DNA from 3 places in the Azospirillum argentinense genome. Region 1 is predicted to be linked to each of the others. Evidence: riboswitches for the same ligand, from Rfam matches in the RefSeq annotation. Region 1 holds a riboswitch; each other region holds the start of a gene.
What was found. A riboswitch is a leader RNA that binds a small molecule or an ion and turns the genes downstream of it on or off. The one in region 1 is predicted to bind cobalamin.
Positions count from the first base shown of each region.

Region 2: linked by a shared signal. The riboswitch ahead of ABAZ39_RS30230 (energy-coupling factor ABC transporter permease) and the one ahead of ABAZ39_RS15885 (ribonucleoside-diphosphate reductase subunit alpha) in region 1 are both predicted to bind cobalamin.
Region 3: linked by a shared signal. The riboswitch ahead of cobW (cobalamin biosynthesis protein CobW) and the one ahead of ABAZ39_RS15885 (ribonucleoside-diphosphate reductase subunit alpha) in region 1 are both predicted to bind cobalamin.

Region 1 is NZ_CP007794.1:365,202-372,431, forward strand. It holds gene ABAZ39_RS15875 (short-chain fatty acyl-CoA regulator family protein) at 1-1,096, shown strand, start outside; gene ABAZ39_RS33075 (hypothetical protein) at 1,112-1,624, shown strand; cobalamin riboswitch at 1,738-1,989, shown strand; gene ABAZ39_RS15885 (ribonucleoside-diphosphate reductase subunit alpha) at 2,100-4,019, shown strand; gene ABAZ39_RS15890 (ribonucleotide-diphosphate reductase subunit beta) at 4,073-5,164, shown strand; gene prpC (bifunctional 2-methylcitrate synthase/citrate synthase) at 5,366-6,529, shown strand; gene acnD (Fe/S-dependent 2-methylisocitrate dehydratase AcnD) at 6,539-7,230, shown strand, end outside.
Region 2 is NZ_CP007797.1:204,490-211,719, reverse strand. It holds gene ABAZ39_RS30255 (alpha/beta fold hydrolase) at 1-121, opposite strand, end outside; gene phaR (polyhydroxyalkanoate synthesis repressor PhaR) at 607-1,272, shown strand; gene ABAZ39_RS30245 (hypothetical protein) at 1,421-1,645, shown strand; gene ABAZ39_RS30240 (glutathionylspermidine synthase family protein) at 1,729-2,880, opposite strand; gene ABAZ39_RS36375 (glycosyltransferase family protein) at 3,088-5,016, opposite strand; cobalamin riboswitch at 5,161-5,399, shown strand; gene ABAZ39_RS30230 (energy-coupling factor ABC transporter permease) at 5,575-6,255, shown strand; gene ABAZ39_RS30225 (superoxide dismutase) at 6,338-7,105, opposite strand.
Region 3 is NZ_CP007794.1:1,157,810-1,165,039, forward strand. It holds gene ABAZ39_RS19415 (branched-chain amino acid ABC transporter permease) at 1-883, opposite strand, end outside; gene ABAZ39_RS19420 (branched-chain amino acid ABC transporter permease) at 887-1,774, opposite strand; gene ABAZ39_RS19425 (ABC transporter substrate-binding protein) at 1,901-3,103, opposite strand; gene ABAZ39_RS19430 (ABC transporter ATP-binding protein) at 3,162-3,884, opposite strand; gene ABAZ39_RS19435 (ABC transporter ATP-binding protein) at 3,877-4,641, opposite strand; cobalamin riboswitch at 4,932-5,147, shown strand; gene cobW (cobalamin biosynthesis protein CobW) at 5,187-6,260, shown strand; gene cobN (cobaltochelatase subunit CobN) at 6,417-7,230, shown strand, end outside.

The sequences.
Region 1 (7,230 bases):
GCGCGGGCGCGGGCTCGCGGAACGGCTGGATGCGCTCGCCTCGGGGATCGTCCCAGCCGGGCCGGACAGCGGGCGGCCGCCGCCGATGCCCTACGAAGAGGTGCGCGACTTCTTCTACCGCCATCACAACCACATCGCCGCGCTGGACGACGCGGCGGAACGGCTGTTCGGCGAGGCCGGTTTGGAGATCGGGGCGGTGGACCGCGGGCTGGAACGGCTGCTGGCGGACCGCCACGGCATCCGCACGCTGGTGACCGACGACACGGCCATGCCGGAGGGCGCGCTGCGCCAGTATGACGGCGATGCCCGGACGTTGCGGATCGCCCGGTCGCTGGAGCCTGGCCGCCGCGCCTTCCAGATGGCGACCCAGCTCGCCTTCCACCAGGAACCGGCCCTCCTGCTCCGGCTGGTCGAGGAGGGACGCTTCTCCGGCCCGCAGGCCCGCTCGGTCGCCCGCATCGGGCTTGCCAACTATTACGCCGGCGCCGTGGTCATGCCCTACCGCGCCTTTCAGGAGACGGCGGAGGCCGTGGCCTACGACATTGAGTTGCTGGGACAGCGCTTCGGCACCGGCTTCGAGACCGTCTGCCACCGGCTGAGCACCCTCCAGCGGCCGGGGATGCCGGGCGTTCCCTTCTTCTTCGTCCGGGTCGATCGCGCCGGCAACATGTCGAAGCGCCAGTCCGCCACCAGCTTCCACTTTTCCCGTGTCGGCGGAACCTGCCCGCTGTGGAACGTCTACGAGGCCTTCTCGACGCCCGGTCGTCTGCTGACCCAGTTGGCGCGGATGCCGGACGGGCGGGCCTATCTGTGGATCGCCCGCACGGTGGTCCATGGCCGCAGCGGTTACGGCGCGCCGTCGAAGAGCTTCGCGATCGGACTCGGTTGCGACATCCAGCACGCCGGCCGGCTGATCTATTCCCGTGGGCTGGCGCTGGGCGATCCCGACGCCGCCACGCCGATCGGGGCCGGTTGCAAGGTCTGTGAGCGTCCATCCTGCCCGCAACGCGCCTTTCCGCCGATCGGACGCACCGTGACGGTTGACGAAAGCCTCAGCCGGTTCGAACCTTATCCGGTGGCCCAGCCTCCGGTTTGATCGAGGACCCGCAGCATGGTTGCCGATGGCGCCGGCGTTTGGAAAAGTCGTTTTCTGGACATCCATCTTTGCGGGCGGACGGTGGCGGTGTCTCATCAGCGTTGCCTGGAGGAATGCTTCGGCCTGAGGGCGCGTGAACGGGAGTTGCGCCGGCGCATCCGTTCGGCGCTGAAGCGGCTTGGACCGCTCGAAGGACCGGCGCACGCCCACGTCCTGACGCTTGCGCCAAAGCCCGAGGCCGTGGCGACCGTTCCGGCAGCCCTGGCCGGCCTTGACGGTGCGATCGAGCGGATCGCGAAACGCCCTTTCTCTCCCCGTCAGATCGAGGAGGCGTTGGGCATCACCGCCCGGGAACGGTTGCGTTGGACAAAGGACGGGCGGCTGCCGCAATCGGGGTCGGCAACCATCATGAGGGGGCAGCGGATTACCCTCAGCACTTACGCGGTGGACACGGTCGCCAAGCTGGCGGGTGACGCCTCCATCATCGACGATTGGCGGCGAACCGACCGGGTCGGCTGCCTCGGCTGAGGCTGCGCCGGAGCGGGCGGTGACCCATGGCGGTGGCTTGCCCAACCTCCGCGCCGGCCCTGAGGAGGCAGCCCCCGCCATCCGTATGGCTTGACAGGCTGCGGGCTTCCCGCTACTTCATCTTGCGTTACGGTTCTCTGGATATCCAATATCTAGGGCTAAGAGGGAAGCCGGTGCGTCGTCACCCCGGACGGGGAATGGCGGCAATGCCGGCGCTGCCCCCGCAACTGTGAGCGGAGAGCGGTTTCGTCGTTTCAGCGTCACTGGTGCCCCCCATCCGTTGCGGAATGGGCCGGCGCCGGGAAGGCCAGACGAAACCGCCGTGACCCGTGAGCCAGGAGACCTGCCGTAACCGAATGAACGTCCACGGGCGGGGTGTCCCGGTGGTGCGCTTGCCCCCGCGCGGCGTTCCCGTCCGCGTTTGCGCAAGTCGTGCTCCCGTGCCTTCCCGCCGCACAAGAACAAGGGATCACGGATGCCGGCGCTCGCTCAAGACCTTGCCCAGGACTTCGCCAACGGCTTCGACCGTCACGGAAACCTGCTGACGCTGCCTCGCCGGACGCCCGAGCGGTCCGGCGGTCGTGCCCCGGCGGAGCGCTGGACGCCGCCCGATCCCTCCGTCATCCGCATCGACCGCAGCCGGGACGCCCTGCTGACCGCCTTTGGCAAGGCGACGCTGGACGACCGTTACCTGTTGCCGGGGGAAAGCTATCAGGACCTGTTCGCCCGAGTCGCCGCGGCCTATGCCGACGACGCGGCGCACGCCCAGCGCCTGTACGACGCGATTTCCCGCCTGTGGTTCATGCCGGCCACGCCGGTTCTCAGCAACGGCGGCACCACGCGCGGCCTGCCGATCTCCTGCTTCCTCAACGCGGTGCCTGATTCGCTCGACGGGATCGTCGACATCTGGAACGAGAACGTCCGGCTGGCCTCCAACGGTGGTGGCATCGGCACCTATTGGGGCGGGGTGCGCTCCATCGGTGAGCCGGTGAAGGGCTGCGGCAGTACGTCGGGCATCATTCCCTTCATCCGTGTGATGGACAGCCTGACGCTGGCGATCAGCCAGGGCTCGCTGCGGCGCGGCTCGGCCGCCGTCTACCTGGACATCCACCACCCGGAGATCGAGGAGTTCCTGGAGATCCGCAAGTCGTCGGGCGACTTCAACCGCAAGAGCCTGAACCTGCACCACGCTGTCATCGTCACCGACGCCTTCATGCAGGCGGTGCGCGACGACAGGCCCTTCTCGCTGATCAGCCCTAAGACCGGCGCCGTCCTGAAGCACATCAACGCCCGTCAGGTCTGGCAGAAGATCCTGGAAGCCCGCATGCAGACCGGCGAGCCGTACCTGCTGTTCGGCGACACGGTGAACCGCGCCCTGCCCAAGCACCAGCGCGACCTCGGCCTGCGCGTCTCCACCTCCAACCTGTGCAGCGAAATCACCCTGCCGACCGGCAAGGACCATCTGGGTAAGGAGCGCACGGCGGTGTGCTGCCTCGCCTCGATGAACCTGGAGACCTGGGACGAGTGGAACGGCGAGGAGGGACTGGTCGAGGACGTGCTGCGCTTCCTCGACAACGTGCTGACCCGCTTCATCGAGGAAGCGCCGGAGGGGATGGAGAACGCCGTCTATTCGGCGATGCGCGAACGCTCGGTCGGGTTGGGGGTGATGGGCTTCCACTCCTTCCTTCAGGCGCGGGGCATTCCCTTCGAAAGCGCCATGGCCAAGGTGTGGAACCTGCGCTTCTTCCGCAAGATCCGCCGCGACGCCGACGCCGCCTCGGTCCTGCTGGCCGAGGAGCGCGGCGCCTGCCCGGACGCCGCCGAACGCGGGGTCAAAGCGCGCTTCAGCCACAAGCTGGCGATCGCGCCGACCGCCTCCATCAGCATCATCTGCGGCGGCACCAGCGCCTGCATCGAGCCGATCCCGGCCAACGTCTACACCCACAAGACGCTGTCCGGCTCGATCAGCGTGCGCAACCCGCATCTGGAGAAGCTGCTGGCCGCCAAGGGCGCCGACCGGCCGGAGGTCTGGCAGTCGATCATCGAGCACGAGGGCTCGGTCCAGCATCTCGACATTCTGACCGCCGACGAAAAGGCGGTCTTCCGCACCGCCTTCGAGATCGACCAGCGCTGGATCATCGAGTTCGCCGCCGACCGCACGCCCTTCATCTGCCAGAGCCAGTCGATCAACCTCTACCTGCCGGGCGACATCGAGAAATGGGACCTGCACATGCTGCACTGGACCGCCTGGGAGAAGGGCCTGAAGAGCCTCTATTATTGCCGCTCCAAGTCGGTGCAGCGCGCTGCCTTCGCTGGCAAGGACCGGGCGACGGGCACGACGGAGATCCAGGCAACGTCGCGCACCGATTACGAGGAATGCCTCGCCTGCCAGTGATCGTCGGCCCTCCCGTCCGCCGCCCGTTCCCTTGCCATCACGGACCCCTTCGCATGAGCTCGCTTCTCCACATCAACCCGGTCAGCCTGATCGGCACCGGCCGCGTCGGCCTGTTGCAGGGCTCGGCCGCCTACAACGTCTCCCGCTACCCCTGGGCCTACGCCTACTGGAAGAAGCAGCAGCAGGTCCACTGGATGGGCGAGGAGGTGCCGCTGGGCGAGGACATCAAGGACTGGACCTCTGACCGCGTCACTGACGGCGAACGCAACCTGCTGACCCAGATCTTCCGCTTCTTCACCCAGAGCGACGTGGAGGTCAGCGACAATTACCTGAAGCGCTACATGCCGATCTTCCAGCCGCTGGAAGTGCAGATGATGATGGCCGCCTTCACCAACATGGAGACGGTGCACATCGACGCCTACGCCCTGCTGCTGACCACCATTGGGATGCCGGAGACCGAGTTCGCCGCCTTCCGCGACTATGCGGAGATGCGCGACAAGGCCGACTACATGCACAGCTTCGGCGTCGGCACGGTGGCCGACGTGTCGCGCACCCTGGCGATGTTCGGCGCCTTCACCGAAGGGATGGCCCTGTTCGCCAGCTTCGCCATGCTGCTGAACTTCCCGCGCCACAACAAGATGAAGGGGATGGGCCAGATCGTCACCTGGTCGGTGCGCGACGAGAGCCTGCACTGCGAGGGCATCATCCGGCTGTTCCACGAATGGAACCGCGAGACCGGCGCGATGACGCCCGCGGTGCGCGACGACATCCTGGACGTCTGCCGCACCATGGTCGGGCTGGAGGAGCGCTTCATCGACCTGGCCTTCGGGCTGGGCGCGGTGGAGGGCATGACGCCCGAGGACATCCGCGCCTATGTCCACTACATCGCCGACTGGCGGCTGACGCAGCTTCGGCTGCCGACGCTCTACGGCTATTTCAAGCCGGTGGACGGCGGCTACGAGCCGGCGAAGCCGCACCCGCTGCCCTGGCTGGTGGAGATCCTGAACGGGGTCGAGCACGCCAACTTCTTCGAGCAGCGCGCCACCGAATATTCCAAGGGTGCGACCAGCGGCCAGTGGGACGGGGCGGATGGCGTCTGGGCCGCCTTCGACCGTCTGCAAGCGCCCGGCACGGCGACGCCCTGAAGTCGGTGGAGCGCGCCGACATCCGGACGCGGTCTTCGCAAATTTTGCCAATTTGCAAGTTCCCCTCGGCAAATCTCCACCTTTTCAGCCATTCCCGGCGCGGGGTTCCGTTCCGATGATGCGCGTGTCGGTAGACGACGGGTCGGACAGGCCTGCCGTCCGCCGACAGGCAGATCTCGAACAGGGAACCACCCGATGTCCATGACCGCGCCCGAGACGGCAGCGCTTCCCCCCTTCAAGCCCAAGAAATCCGTGGCCCTTTCGGGTGTCACCGCCGGCAACACCGCGCTCTGCACCGTCGGCAAGTCCGGCAACGATCTGCATTACCGGGGTTACGACATCCTCGACATCGCCGAGCGCTGCGAGTTCGAGGAGGTGGCGTATCTGCTGGTGCATGGCAAGCTGCCGACCTTCGCCGAGTTGAAGGCCTACAAGGCCAAGCTCAAATCGCTGCGCGGCCTGCCGACCAACGTCAAACAGGCGCTGGAATGCCTGCCGGCCTCGGCCCACCCGATGGACGTGATGCGTACCGGCGTGTCGGCGCTGGGCTGCGCGCTGCCGGAAAAGGACGATCACAACGTCCCCGGCGCCCGCGACATCGCCGACCGCCTGATGGCCTCGCTGGGCTCCATGCTGCTCTACTGGTACCACTGGTCGAGCAACGGCCGACGCATCGAGGTCGAAACCGACGACGAGTCCATCGGAGCCCACTTCCTGCATCTGCTGCACGGCCGCAAGCCGTCGGCGCTGTGGGAGCGGGCCATGCACACCTCGCTGATCCTCTACGCCGAGCACGAGTTCAACGCCTCGACCTTCACCGGGCGGGTCATCGCCGGCACGGGTTCCGACCTGTACTCGGCGATCACCGGCGCCATCGGCGCCTTGCGCGGGCCGAAACACGGCGGCGCCAACGAGGTCGCCTTCGAGATCCAGAAGCGCTACGACACCCCCGACGAGGCGGAGGCCGACATCCGCCGCCGTGTCGAGAGCAAGGAGGTGGTGATCGGCTTCGGCCACCCGGTCTACACCGTTTCCGATCCGCGCAACGACGTCATCAAGGGCGTCGCCCACAAGCTGTCGGTGGACGCCGGGTCGACCCGGATGTTCGACATCGCCGCCCGGCTCGAAGCCGTGATGTGGGACGTCAAGCGGATGTTCCCCAACCTCGATTGGTTCAGCGCCGTCAGCTATCACATGATGGGTGTGCCGACGGCCATGTTCACGCCGTTGTTCGTCATCGCCCGCACGTCGGGCTGGGCCGCCCACATCATCGAACAGCGCATCGACAACAAGATCATCCGCCCCAGCGCCAACTATGTCGGGCCGGACGATCGCGTTTTCGTGGCCATCGACCAGCGCCAGTGAGGACGCGCCATGAACACCGCCCACCGCAAGCCGCTGCCGGGAACGCCGCTCGACCACTTCGACGCCCGTGCCGCCGTGAACGCCCTCCGTCCGGGGGCCTGGGACGGGTTGCCCTACGTGTCGCGCGTCCTGGCCGAGCAACTGGTGCGCCGCTGCGACCCGGCGCTGCTCGACGACGCCCTGCAGCAGCTCGTCGAACGCCGGCGCGACCGCGATTTCCCCTGGTACCCGGCCCGCGTCGTCTGCCACGACATCCTCGGCCAGACCGCCCTGGTCGATCTGGCCGGCCTGCGCGACGCCATTGCCGAGCAGGGCGGCGACCCGGCCAAGATCAACCCGGTGGTGCCGACGCAGCTCATCGTCGATCATTCGCTGGCCGTCGAGTATGGCGGCGATGACCCGCAGGCGTTCGAGAAGAACCGTGCCGTCGAAGACCGCCGCAACGAGGACCGTTTCCATTTCATCGACTGGACCAGACGCGCCTTCGAGAACGTCGATGTGATCCCGGCCGGCAACGGCATCATGCACCAGATCAACCTTGAGACGATGTCGCCGGTGATCCAGGTCCGTGACGGGGTGGCCTTTCCCGACACCTGCGTCGGCACCGACAGCCACACCCCGCACGTCGACGCCCTGGGCGTCATCGGCATCGGCGTCGGCGGGCTCGAGGCCGAAACGGTGATGCTCGGCCGCGCCTCGAT
Region 2 (7,230 bases), on a different replicon from region 1:
GCGGCAATGCGGCGGAGGAACTGAGCAGTGTCGCCGCCACCGTCGCCAGATGCAGCGCCAGGGGCCGCGGCCCCAGCCGTGCGGTGGGGTGCGGGGGGATCGTGGCGTTGTCCCCGGTCACGCGGCTCTCCCTCGCAGGACGGGTGAGATGGGGCCGGCTGGGATGAGGCCGGCATCGGATTCCAGCCGGTGCCCGGCGGGCTGGTGTAGGCGAAACCGCCGGGCCCCAGGACGAAGGGCGCCATCGCCGCAGCACCCTGCGCCATCATCTGGAACAGGCGGGCGGCGGCATCGGCCATCTCGGGATCGGCGGCGCAGGCCGCCCATTGTTCCTGCCACAGGTCGAGGTACCGTTGCGCGAGCGTTTCCAGGGACGGGGTGTCGGATTCGGACGATTCGGCCATGGCCGGGAGTATATGAGGGAGGCGGTGCCCTTGACCAGAGCCGCGAAGGACCGATCGAAAATGCCGCAAATCCCGAATTATCGGGGCGGCGCCCATCTGGGGTCGCAGCGCTGCGGCACAGCACTGGACAGGGTGCATTCCTTCGAGTAGTCCTTATATCTGGAACATTCTCGCCGCACGACCCTTCTTGAAAGAAACAGCGATGGCCGACAAGGAAGACCAGAAGTCCGCGACGATCACGATCAAGAAGTACGCCAACCGGCGGCTCTACAACACGGCGACCAGCAGCTACGTGACGCTCGACCATCTCTGTCAGATGGTCAAGGACGGGCTCGACTTTGTGGTCTATGACGCGAAGACCGGGGAGGACATTACCCGCTCGGTGCTGACGCAGATCATCGTGGAGGAGGAGAGCAAGGGCCAGAACCTGCTGCCGATCAGCTTCCTGCGCCAGCTCATCGGCTTCTACGGCGACAACATGCAGTGGATGGTGCCGCGCTACCTCGAATATTCGATGCAGTCCTTCTCGCGCAACCAGGAGCAGATGCGCGACTATTTCCAGAACACGCTGGGCGGGATGTTCCCCTTCGGCCGGCTGGAAGAGGTCGGCAAGCAGAACATGGCGATGTTCGAACGGGCCATGCGCATGTTCTCGCCCTTCGGCGGCGCCGAGGACGGGCAGCCCGGCGAGCAGCCCGCCGCCCCGCCCCGCCCGGCGGCCCCCGGCCCGTCCGCCGTTCCGCCCAACGGCGCGGCCGCGGCGGCCAGCCACACCTATGAAGAGCTTCAGAAGCAGATCGACGACCTGCAGAAGCAGATCGCCAGCATCGCCAAGCCGGCCCGCCCGGCAAAGCCCGAAGGGAAGTGAGCGGCGGCGCCGCCAATCGCATCGACGGCCATCGCGTTCACGGCGTTGCAGCGCAGGGCGGGGAAAGTTCCCCGCCCTTTTCTGTTTTTTCGGCACCAGTGGCCCGCCCGGCTGTTTGTCCAACGGAACGGTCCAGAGGAGGAACGCCATGAAGACCGAGCTGCAGATGTCGATGGAACTGGAGGTTGCGGACGCCCAGGACGCCCAACGGTTCGAAGAAAAGCTGCGCGGCTGGCTGCGCCACCAGAGTCAGGTGGTGTCGGTTTCGGCCAACCACAGCGGCGTCGGCAACGACGTCGCGTGGCGGGACGCCCGCCGGGCGGCGTTCGGCTCGCCGTTGCCCAATCCCTTTGCGCCGGGCCGCGGCCGCTGAGGACTGCCGGTTGATCGCTGCCGAAGCGCCCGCCCTGCGCCTCGTTGGAACAGGGCGGGCTCCTTCCACCCCGTGAACGGGCATCAGCCGCGGAAGATGTGCGGCACCATCGCCGCGTCGGAGCCGACCCGCGGGTCCGCCGATTCACGAACCGACATGCCCAGGCACTTGTCCCCGATGATCCAGCAGTGCAGGAGCGCGTGGACGCCCTCCTCCTCGAAGATCGGCGGGGTTTCCAGCCAGACCCGCCCTCCCGGATACTCGGCGCTGCCGGTGTCCGAAATGGTGCGTCCGTGCGCCGTCATGCGCTGGGCCGCGTCGTCGAGCCCGAACAGGCTGCGCTCGGTCACCGCATCGCAGCCGGCCAGCTCCTCGGGGTCGAGCGCGGCGCGGCACAGGTTCGGGTGGCGCGGGTAGAGCGACCACAGCGTCGCCAGCAGCCCGTGGTTCGACATCGGCCAGCACCACAGCGGCGACAGCATGCTCATGCCGCCCATCCGCAGCTTCTGCAGGAAGGCGTCGTCGGCCAGCCCCTGCCAGGGGTAGATCTTGGCCAGCCAGGAGGCCGCCCGCCCCTCGTCGTCGACGAAGCGCTGGCCGTCCCAGCCCAGGCTCTGCAGCGGCAGCAGATGCGTGGCGATCCCGGCCTCCGCCGCGGTGGCGGCCAGATAGACCAGCTCGCTCTCGCGCATCGGGTCGGGGGTGGCGCAAGCGAGATGGACGAGGCCGCGGCCCGGCATGCCCGCCGCCAGCTCCTCCCAGCGCTCCACCAGCCCCTCGTGCAGGCCGTTGAACTGGTTGGCGTCGCCCATCAGGGCCTCGCGCCAGTTGCGCTGGATGATTGAGGCGGCGAACAGCCCCTCCGGCGTGTCGTAGTTGCAGGCCAGCAGCTTGACCGAATCGCGCCCGTCATAGGCCAGCGTCAGCCGCCCGATCAGCGCGCCGGCCCGTTCGTTCAGCCGCCCCGCGGCCCAATAGTCGTTCCAGGAGGCCTCCAGCAGCCGCCCCACGCCGCCACGGACCCCCAGCCGGGCCAGCGCCCGCCCATCCACCGTCGCGCGCAGCGCCTCGCGCAGCATGGTGTGCAACTCGTCGGCGACGCTTTCGATCAGGTCGATCTGATGGGCGGAGAACTCGTACCGCACATCCTCGCGCCAGAAGGCGCCGGCGCTCATGGCACGGACGCCGTAGGGGTATTTGCGGAGCCCCGGACGCCAATCCGCACGGGGTTTCATGACTGCTCTGCGCATCGTGTGCTTACCGGGCCGCCGGATTCAATCCATGGTTTTGCCCCGCTGCGGCGCGCCGCTTGCGGCCGTCCGGGATTCGGTGGGGGCGGATCATTGCGGCGCAAACGCGCCAACACAAGCGCCTTGCGCGCCTGCCCCTCCGTTTTTCCACGCTTCCCCTCGCGGATCCCACAGGGCGGGTGGGGACGCCCGTCACCAAGCGCGGTCGGCAAGCCAGGCCGCGATGGCGCTCTCCATCGCCTCGGCGGTCGGATCGCCGTGCTCCGGCCCGGTTCCGACCATGGGAAGCCGGGCCGCCACGGCGATGTCCTCCGCCGGCGCGCCGGTTCCGACGAACAGGTCGCAGCGCCGCAGCAGGGCGCACAGCCCGTCGAAACCCAGCCGCCCCACCGCGTTCAGGCAGGCGCTTCCGGTTTCCCCGGCGATGCGCGCCGCGGCCCCCCGGGCGGCCTCATCGCCGACCAGGATCAGGGCGGTGTCGCCCCGCACGGCAAGCCGGCGGCACAGCTCCGACAGGCTGCCGGTGCCGACGGACGCGGAGAGGCCGACCGCGCAACGCCAGCGCGCCGGAACGCCCTCGGCCAGAAGCGCGGCGGCGGCGCGCTCGCCGGCGGGGGAGGTCCAGACCTCCGTGGCGGGGTCCGGCTCCCCGGTGGTCAGCGCCCCCAGCAGCCCGGCGGGAGTCGCCGCGACGTGGGTCAGGAAGGCGTCGGCGTAATAGCCGCGCACCGGCCGACCGACCCTGCAACCAAGGCGGAGCGGCGCCCCTGTATCCTGCATCAGGCGGTTGGCGAAGCTGGCATCCTCGCCCCGGTGGGGATTGATCGTGAGGTCGAAGGCGCCGCTGAACTGCTGGCCGATCTCCTGGCGCACGGCGGTCACCAGCGCGTCGTCGGGCGCTCGCCCCTTCAGCGGTGGGAGGGTGACGCGCTGGTTGACGTAGGGGCAGAGGGCAAACGCCGCCTCCGCGTCCGGCGTCGCGAAAACGGTGATCCGGGCCAGCGGCAAGGCCCGCCGCAGCTCCCGCAGGACGCCGGACGCCCCCAGCACGCCCCCCACCCCGTCCGGCAGGAACACGCCGACGCTGCGGATCAGGTCGGTCGGGAAGGGCGGCGGTTCACCGGGGACGAGCGTGCGGCGGCGAACGGCGGGTCCGGAGTTCCGCAGCAGCGCCACCGCCGGGGCGGTCGAGGCGCCCCGCGCCGGCGGCACGAAGCCCCAGGTTCCCTCGGCATCCGGGCGCGCCAGCGGCTCCACCATGGCATGCTCAGCCCGCGAGACGGTCGCCGCGTCGGTCACCCAGGGGAAGAAATCGCGCAGCGGGAGGGTGCCGTTGCCGACCGCTCGGCCCGCCGCCTGCAGGGCGTCCCACCGACCGACCGCGCCGTCGTAGCCGTAATAGATTTCCTTGAACGCGACCTGCTCCCGCGTCGCGTAGGCGAAATGCTGGAAAACCAGCCCGCCCGCCGCCGTCTCCTCGTGCAGGAAGGGGTTGGCCGCGCCGAGTTCGAGGTCCGACCCGTCGGGCTGCGGGCGCATCAGCCGGGGCGGAACGTGCGAGTGCCAGAAATCCCCCGGCCGGTACCGCCAGGTGCGTAACCATTCGTAGGCGCGGTAATTGCCGTACTGGTCCAGCCGGTCGAGGACCAGGGACGGGCCGACGAAGAAGTGGCAGAGGTAGAGAGCCGCCGTGCGCGACGGCGAATCGAGGAACATCCGGCGCGCCCGGGTGATCTGCTCCGCCGTCCACAGCTCGTCCGCATCGATCTGCCAGAGCAGGCAGTCCTCCGTCATGGCGGCCAGCGGCGCGGTCACCATTTCCACCTTGCCTTGCCAGAACATGCCGGGCGGCTTGCGGTAGACCGACACGCGCCCGGGCTCCTCCGCGGCGATGCGGTCGAGATACTGCGACGTCCCGTCGCTGCTGCGGCCGTCGCGGTGAAGATCCTGCGGAACGCGCCCACCCCGCTGCGCGCACCAGGAGGAGTCGCGGACCTGCTCCGCCACCCCTTCCACGACGTGCCAATGCCAGGGGAAGGGCAGTTGGCGGAACACCTCCAAGTGGTAACGAATGAAGGGATCGCCGTTCAGCACGATGGTCAGGAAATGAACCGGTAGCATGCCCGCAACCCCGTCCTTCGCCCGTTGATCCGGCCTCGCGCAGTCCGCCGGACCTTGTCGGTTCCGTGGGAGCGGTGTCAAGGAAGCCGTGCGACTCCCCCGATGGGTCGCCATCCCCCTCTTGACGGCGGGGGACCCCGCCCCTACCCTGGCGCCGGTTATGGTTCCCCGCGCCCTCCGGTCGCGGGGCTAAGAGGGAAGCCGGTGCGCCGCCCCGCAGGGGGAGAAACGGTCAATCCGGCGCTGCCCCCGCAACTGTGAGCGGTGAGCGGCCTCGTCCTTTCCGTGTCACTGGCGCCGCCTGCGGGAACGGGCGCCGGGAAGGCCGGACGATGCCGCCTTGACCCGCAAGCCAGGAGACCTGCCGTAACCGAACGTACGTCCTCGGGCGGGGTGCCCCGGTGGTCGCTTGCCGATGTCCGGTCCGACGGCCGCCCGTCTTCCGCAAGCCGTCCCTCCGGTGCGCCCATCCAAGGGGACCAAGGGGGTTGCGATGCCGGTGCCTGCCAGCAACGACGCCCCTCCCAACGCATGGCAGACTCGGAAAGGGCATAGAGCATGCACATCGAACCCGGCGTCGTGGACGGCGCCAAGATCGCTCTCAGCTACGCGACGGCCGCCGGCGGCTTCGCGATGGCCGGCAAGCTGGCGCGCGACGACGTCCGCAACAACGGCGGGGTCGCGCCGCTGGTGCTGCGCAGCCTGATCGCCACCGCGCTGGTCTTCAGCTTCTTCGAGGTGTTCCCGCACCACCCCGTGGGCGTGTCGGAGGTTCACCTGATCCTCGGTTCGACGCTGCTCCTGCTGTTCGGCGCCGGTGCGGCCTCCATCGGCCTCGCCGCCGGCCTGCTGATCCAGGGCCTGTTCTTCGCGCCGTTCGACCTGCCGCAGTACGGCATGAACGTCACCACGCTGCTGGTCCCGCTGTGGGGCATCAGCCTGCTGGCGAAGCGGATCGTTCCCGACGCCACCCCCTATGTCGACCTGAAGTACTCGCAGGCGCTGGCCCTTTCCACCGCCTACCAGGGCGGCATCGTCGCCTGGGTGGCCTTCTGGGCCTTCTACGGCCACGGCTTCACCGCCGAGACCATGACGGAAGTCGCCTCCTTCGGCGCCGCCTACATGACCGTCATCATCGTCGAGCCGCTGGCCGACCTCGCCGTGCTGGCCGTCGCCAAGGCGCTGCGCCGCCAGAGCCAGGGCCCGCTGTTCAACATCCGCCTGCACCAGGGCGCCTGACCGGCGCCTCGGACCGGATGGTTCGCAGGAAGGGCGGCGGGGATGACCCGCCGCCCTTTTCCGTTTCAGGTCAGCGGACCGGTCAGATCACCAGCTCGCCCTTGCGGATCGCCGCGTAGCGGCGGTTCACCGCGCCCCAGTCGACGACGTTCCACCAAGCCGCCAGATAGTCGGCGCGGCGGTTCTGGTACTTCAGGTAATAGGCGTGCTCCCATACATCGTTGCCCATCAGCACGGGCACGCCCTCCATGGCCGGCGAATCCTGGTTCGGGCGGGCGGCGATGGCAAGCTTGCCCGACGACGGGTCGGCGGTGACGAAGACCCAACCGCTGCCGAACTGCCCGGCGCCCGCCGTGTTGAACCGCGCCTTGAAATCGTCGAAGCCGCCGAAGTCGCGCGTGATGGCAGCCCCCACCTCACCGTCCGGGGCGCCGCCGGCGTTCGGTCCCATGATGCTCCAGAACATGCTGTGGTTCGCGTGACCGCCGCCGTTGTTGCGCACCGCGGTGCGGATGCTTTCCGGCAGTTCCGGCACACGCTTCAGCAGGTCGGCCAGCGGCATCGCCTGAAGGTTGCCGTGGTTGGCGAGCGCCTTGTTGAGGTTGTCGACGTAAGCCTGATGGTGCTTGTCGTGATGCACGCTCATGGTCGTCGCGTCGATGTGCGGCTCCAGCGCGGCGGGCGCGTAGGGCAGCGGCGGCAGCGTGAATCCCTTGCCGCCCGGAGTTTGGCCAGCCGGAGTTTGGCCCCCTGTTGTTTGGGCCAGGACGAAGCGCGGCGCCACGGCCAGCACCAGCGCGGCGGCTCCGGCGGAGAGCAGCAATTGGCGGCGATCCAGGCGAACGGACATGAGACCTCCCATTGTGTGTTTCGTGCCGAACAGCGGGGAAGCGACAGCCTCAGTGCGCCCCGCGCCTCACTCAACAGGGCAATGGGCGTACTCACTCGGTACCGGCGTACGGAGCGCCGCCCGTT
Region 3 (7,230 bases), 790 kb from region 1:
TGGTGGCTGCCAGATAGCTTTCCAGCGTGACGACGATGGCCGCCCCCACCACCGGGCCGAGCAGCGTGCCCATGCCGCCGAGAAGGGTCATCAGCACCACCTCGCCCGACATCTGCCACGTCACGTCGGTCAGCGAGGCGAGCTGGAAGACCAGCGCCTTGGTGCCGCCGGCCAGACCGGCGAGGCTCGCCGACAGCACGAAGGCCAGCAGCTTGTAACGCTCCGTCCGGTAGCCCAGCGACACGGCGCGCGGCTCATTCTCGCGGATCGCCTTCAGCACTTGGCCGAAGGGCGAATGCACCGCGCGCCAGACCACCGCGAAGCCGACCAGGAACACCGCCAGCACGAAGTAGTACATGGACAGCGAGTTGTTCAGGTCGATCACCCCGAACAGATGCCCGCGCGGCACCGCCTGGATGCCGTCCTCGCCGCCGGTGAACTTGAGCTGCAGGGCCATGAAGAAGACCATCTGCGACAGCGCCAGCGTGATCATGGCGAAGTAGATACCCTGCCGGCGGATCGCCAGCGCGCCGAAGGCGAGGCCCAGCAGGGCGGAGAAACCCATGCCGAGCAGGATGCTGACCTCCGGCCCCAGCCCCCAGACCTTGGCGGAATGGGCGGTGATGTAGGCCGCCCCGCCGAAGAAGGCGGCGTGGCCGAAGCTCAGCAGGCCGGCGAAACCGATCAGCAGGTTGAAGGCGCAGGCGAACAGCGCGAAGCACAACACCTTCATCACGAAGACGGGATACAGCACGTAGGGCGCGGCCAGCGCGATCAGCAGACCGATGCCGAGGATGATGGCGTTTCGGGTGCTGTCCTGCCCCGGACGGCGCAGCGCGATGGTCGTCGTCTGAGAGTCGGTCGTCTTGATTTGGGCGGCCATGGCTCAGCGCTCCCGTCCGAAGAGGCCCGCGGGCTTGATGAGAAGGACGATCGCCATCACGACGAACACCACGATGTTGGAGGCTTCGGGGTAGAAGACCTTGGTCAGGCCCTCCAACAGACCCAGCCCCAGGCCGGTGACGATGGCGCCGAGGATGGAGCCCATGCCGCCGATCACCACCACCGCGAAGACGACGATGATCAGGTTGGAGCCCATCAGGGGCGACACCTGATAAATGGGTGCCGCGAGCACGCCGGCCAGCCCGGCCAGCGCGACGCCGAAGCCGTAGGTGGCGGTGATCATCACCGGCACGTTGATGCCGAAGGCCTGGACCAGCACCGGGTTCTCGGTGGCCGCCCGCAGATAGGCGCCGAGCCGCGTCCGCTCGATGGCGAACCACGTCCCGAAGCAGACGATCAGCGAGGCGACGACGACCCAGCCGCGGTAGTTGGGCAGGAACATGAAGCCCAGGTTCTGCCCGCCCTTGAGCGCGTCCGGGATCGGATAGGGCTGGCCCGACACGCCGTAGAAATGGCGGAAGGCGCCCTCCATGATCAGGGCGAGGCCGAAGGTCAGCAGCAGGCCGTAGAGATGGTCGAGCTTGTAGAGCCGCGACAGCATGGTTTTTTCCAGCACCACGCCCAGCAGCGCGACGATCAGCGGCGACAGGCCCAACGCCCACCAGTAGCCGAGGCCGAGCTTCGTCAGCAGCAGCCACGCCACGAAGGCGCCGATCATATAGAGCGCGCCGTGGGCGAAGTTGATGACGTTCAGCATGCCGAAGATGACCGCCAGCCCAAGGCTGAGCAGCGCGTAGAAGGACCCGTTGATGAGGCCGAGCAGAAGCTGGCCGAACAGGACCTGGGGCGGCACCCCCAGCAAGTCGAACATGACCGTCCCTCCCTGTGTATCGGACTTTTGATTTTTTGATTGATGTCAGAAGGAGGCCCCCACCCAACCCTCCCCCTGCGAAGCGGGGGGAGGCCGGGAGGGGTGCCCGTCTAAAAACTCAGACCCTTACTTCACCAGCGCGCAGCCGCTCTTGGCCGGGTCGAGGAACGCCTGCTCGGCCGGGATCGTCTTCACGATCTTGTAGTAGTCCCAGGGGGCCTTGGACTCGTCCGGGGTCTTCACCTGGGCCAGATACATGTCGTGGAACATGCGGCCGTTGGCGGCGATCTTGCCGTTCTTGGTGAACATGTCGGCGACCGGGGTCTCGCGCATCTTGGCGGCGACCTTGTCCGGATCGTCGGAGCCGACCGCCTCGACCGCCTTCAGGTAGTGGCGGACGGCGGAGTAGACGCCAGCCTGGACCATGGTCGGCTTGCGGCCGGCCTTGGCCTCGAACTTCTTCGTCCACTCGCGGGTCTGCTCGTCCATGTCCCAGTAGAAACCGGTGGTCAGCAGCAGGCCCTGGGAGGCCTGGAGGCCCAGCGCGTGGACATCGCTGATGAACAGCAGCAGGCCGGCGAGGCTCTGGCCCGACTGGGTGATGCCGAACTCCGACGCCTGCTTGACGGCGTTGGTGGCGTCGCCGCCCGCGTTGGCGAGGCCGATCACGTCGGCCTTGGAGGCCTGGGCCTGGAGCAGGTAGGACGAGAAGTCGGCGTTGCCCAGCGGATGGCGGACGTTGCCCGCGACCTTGCCGTCGAGCTGCTTGACCATCTTCGAGGTCTCATCCTCCAGCGAGTGGCCGAAGGCGTAGTCCGCGGTGATGAAGTACCAGTTCTTCTTGCCCTGCTCGACCAGCGCGCGGGCGGTGCCGGCGGCCATGGCGTAGTTGTCGTAGGTCCACTGGAAGCCGTAGGGGCTGCAGGACTTGCCGCTGAGGTCGGTCGAGCCCGGACCGGACATCAGGAAGATGCGCTTCTTGTCCTTGGTGATGCCCTGGACGGCCAGCGCGGCGGCGGAGTTCGGCACGTCGGCGATGACGTCCACGTTGCCGGCGTCGATCCACTCGCGCGCCGTGTTGGCGGCGATGTCGGCCTTGTTCTGGTGATCGGCGACGACGATCTCGATCGGCGCGCCGGCGATCTTGCCGCCGAACTCCTCGGCCGCGAGACGGGCGGCGATGGCCGAGCCTTCGCCGGCGAGGTCGGCGTAGATGCCGGACCGGTCGTTCATCACGCCGATCTTGATCACGTTGTTGGAGACCTGGGCGTGCGCGGCCCCGGCGGTCAGCGCCAGCAATGCGGTCCCGCAAAGCAACGTCTTGAGCATTTCGAACTCCCTTCGATTGGCTTTGTTTTGCGTGTTTTCGGCAGAGGGGGTGATTTGGTCAGACACCCAGATAGGTGTGGAGCTTGTCCATGTTCTGGGCGAGCTGGTCGTTGGGGATCATGTCGACGACATGGCCTTCCTCCATCACGTAATGGCGGTCGGCGATGGTCGCGGCGAAGCGGAAATTCTGCTCCACCAGCACGATGGTGAAGCCGCGCTGCTTCAGCTTGCGCACCGCCACCCCGATCTGCTCGATGATGACGGGGGCAAGCCCCTCGGTCGGCTCGTCGAGCAGGATCAGGTCGGCGCCGGTGCGCAGGATGCGCGCGATGGCCAGCATCTGCTGCTCGCCGCCCGACAGGCGCGTGCCCTGGGTGGTGCCGCGGCCCTGCAGGTTCGGGAACAGCTCGTAGATCTGCGGCACCGTCATGCCGCCCGACTTGACCACCGGCGGCAGCATCAGGTTCTCGTCCACGCTGAGCGAGGCGAAGATGCCGCGCTCCTCCGGCACGTAGCCGATGCCGAGGCGGGGAATCTTGTGCTGCGCCATGCCGATCAGCTCCTTGCCCTGGAAGCGGATCGAACCGTTGCGTTTGCCGACGATGCCCATGATCGAGCGCATGGTCGTCGTCTTGCCGGCGCCGTTGCGGCCCAGCAGGGTCACCACCTCGCCCTGGCGCACGTCGATGTTGACGCCGTGCAGCACGTGGCTTTCGCCGTAGAAGGCCTGGAGGTCGCGGATCTCCAGCATGGCCGTTTTCACATTCGCGCCGTCAGGCATGGCCCACCTCACCCGTCCCCATGTAGGCTTCCATGACCTGCGGGTTGCGCGATACGACGTCGTATGCGCCCTCCGCCAGGATCTCGCCGCGGCGGAGCACGGTGATGGTGTCCGACAGGTGGGCGACGACCGACAGGTTGTGCTCCACCATCAGGATGGTGCGGTCGGCGGAGACGCGCTTGATCAGCGCGGCGGTGCCTTCGATGTCCTCGTGGCCCATGCCGGCCAGCGGCTCGTCGAGCAGCATCACCTCCGGGTCGAGCGCCAGCGTGGTGGCGATCTCCAGCGCGCGCTTGCGGCCGTAGGGCAACTCGGCGGCGGTGTGGCCGGCCCAGGGGGTCAGGTTCACCGCCTCGATCAGTTCCTCGGCGCGGTCGTGCAGGTCGTGCAGGCTGGCCTCGGGCTTCCAGAAATGGAAGCTGGTGCCGCGCGGGCGCTGCAGCGCGACGCGGACATTCTCCAGCACGCTGAGGTGCGGGAAGACCGCGGAAATTTGGAACGACCGCACCATGCCGAGCAGCGCCACGTCGGCGGGCTTCATGGCGGTGATGTCGCGCCCCTTGTACAGGATCTGGCCACGCGTCGGCGTCAGGAACTTGGTCAGCAGGTTGAAGACCGTGCTCTTGCCGGCGCCGTTCGGGCCGATCAGCGCGTGGATGGTGCCGCGGCGGACCTGGAGATTCACCTCCTTCACCGCGATGAAGCCCTTGAACTCCTTCGAGAGTCCACGCGCTTCCAGAATGATGTCGTCGGCCATGGGTGCCGTTTTTCCCTCCCTGTTCGTCCGCGTCGTCTGCCGGTCCGCGTTTTTGGTTAGGCTGATATAAGCACAGAACATGCCAACTGCGGAAGATTCGAACAAGCCCTTGAAATCGTTTATTTCCCCCTATGAGACCGTGGGCGTCCCATACCGTCCGGAGTGTCAGCTTTCCAGACAGACTGTACCGATCTTCCGACACACCGACGGCGGCATGGGCGAAGCGCTCCGGGTTCGGCGACACGGTTTCCGGGCGCCAAATGGCCGCTTGCAAATCGGGGGTCCGCCTGCAATTCTGCGCCTCCGACGGTGCCCCGGCCGCCGTGAAGGCGCGGGGATAATAGGGAATGCGGTGCGGACCCGGATGGGGTCCAAGGCCGCGGCTGCCCCCGCAACTGTGTGCGGCGAGTCGGCCTCCGGACATGCCACGGGCCGACAGGCCGGGAAGGCGGGAGGCGCGACGACGACCCGCAAGCCAGGAAACCTGCCGCCGGACCGACACTCATCCAATCCGCCGGGTGTGGCGGAGACAAGGAAGCCAGATCATGACCACCGGCCCGCTGACCGCCGGAAAGACCCCGGCCACCGTCATCACCGGCTTTCTCGGCGCCGGGAAGACGACGCTGATCCGCAGCCTGCTGGAGCAGGCCGGCGGGCGCCGTCTGGCGCTGATCATCAACGAGTTCGGCGACGTCGGCATCGACGGCGAAATCCTGCGCGCCTGCGGCGATCCGACCTGCACCGAGGATGACGTGATCGAGCTGGCGAACGGCTGCCTGTGCTGCACCGTCGCCGACGATTTCGTCCCGGCCATCGAGAAGCTGCTGTCCCGCCCGCAGCCGCCGGAACACATCATCATCGAGACCAGCGGCCTCGCCCTGCCGAAGCCACTCGTCCAGGCCTTCCATTGGCCGGCGATCAAGACCCGGGTGACGGTGGACGGGGTGGTCGCGGTGGTCGACGCCGCCGCCGCCGCGGAGGGCCGCTTCGCCCCCGATCCGGCGGCGCTGGCCGCCCAGGCCGCCGAGGCCGGGCAACTCGACCACGAGACCCCGGTGGAGGAGGTGTTCGAGGACCAGCTCCTCTGCGCCGACCTGATCGTGGTGAACAAGACCGATCTGGTGGATGCCGCCGATCTGGCCAAGGTCGAGGACCTGATCCGCGCCGCCATGGCCGAGGGCGGCATGGCTGAGGGCGGGGCTGGGCGCGAGGCCAAGATCCTGCGCGCCAGCAACGGCAGGGTCGATCCGGTGGTGCTTCTCGGCGTCGGCGCCGGGGCCGAGGACGACCTCGCCAACCGCCCCAGCCACCATGACGAGGAGGAGGGCCACGACCACGACGACTTCACCAGCTTCGTCGTGGAACTCGGCCCGCAACCCGACCCGGCGGCGCTGGCGAAGACGCTGGAGCGGGTCGCCGCCGCCCATGGCGTGCTGCGCCTGAAAGGTTTCATCGACGTGCCGGGCAAGCCGATGCGCCTTCTGGTGCAGGGCGTGGGAACGCGCATCCAGACCCATTTCGACCGCTTCTGGAAGCCCGACGAGCCGCGCCGCAGCCGTCTGGTGGTGATCGGCGAGACGGGCCTGGACCGCGACGCCGTGTCCGCGGCGCTGGGGTGATTTTTAGCCTTCACAACCCTCTCCCCTCTGGGGAGAGGGTGGCCCGCAGGGCCGGTGAGGGGGTTGCGCTTACGCCGGGCGTTCCGCCACGCGCAACCCCCTCACCCTAACCCTCTCCCCAGAGGGGAGAGGGGATTTTCGTAAAGCACTTTCGCCATGCACCTACTCGCCGCCCGCCAGGAAGACCTCGACGCCGGCCCCCAGGCCGTGGATCTGGGGCAGAGCCCGGCGGACCTCGTCGTCCTGTCCTTCTCCGACAGCGATCTGACGGCGCTCGCCGCCTGCTGGAAGCGCCATCGCGACACGTTGCCCACCCTGCGGCTGGCGAATCTCGCGCGGCTGGGGCACCCGCTGTCGGTGGACCTTTACGTCGAGTCCGTGATCCGCAAGGCGAAGCTGGTCGTTCTGCGGCTGCTCGGCGGGGCGGGCTATTGGCGCTACGGGCTGGACCATGTCGCCGCCGCCTGCCGGGAGTCCGGGGTGGCGCTGGCCGTGCTGCCCGGCTGCGCCCAGCCGAACCCCGCCCTGGAGGGCTACGGCACCGTTCCGGCGGAGGCGGCGCAACGGCTGTGGCGTGGATTCACCGAAGGCGGGCCGGACAACATGGCCAACCTGCTGGCCTACGCCGCCACGCTGGCCGGGCAGGACCGCCCTTGGCGCGAACCGGCGCCGGTGCCGCGCTTTGGCGTCTATGAGGGCTGGTCCGGCCACGTCACCGGCCCCTGCGCGCCGGTCGTATTCTACCGCTCCCACCTGCTGGCCGGCGACCTGGAGCCGGTGCACGCGCTGTGCGACGCGCTGGCCGCGCGCGGCCTCGCCCCGCTGCCGCTGTTCGTGGCGAGCCTGAAGGAACCGGACTGCGCCGCCTGGATGCGCGCCACCCTGACCGCCCGCGACGCCGCCGTCGTGATGAACCTGACCGGCTTCTCGGCGGCGCGCGAGGACGGGTCGCCACTGGAAGCCAACGGCA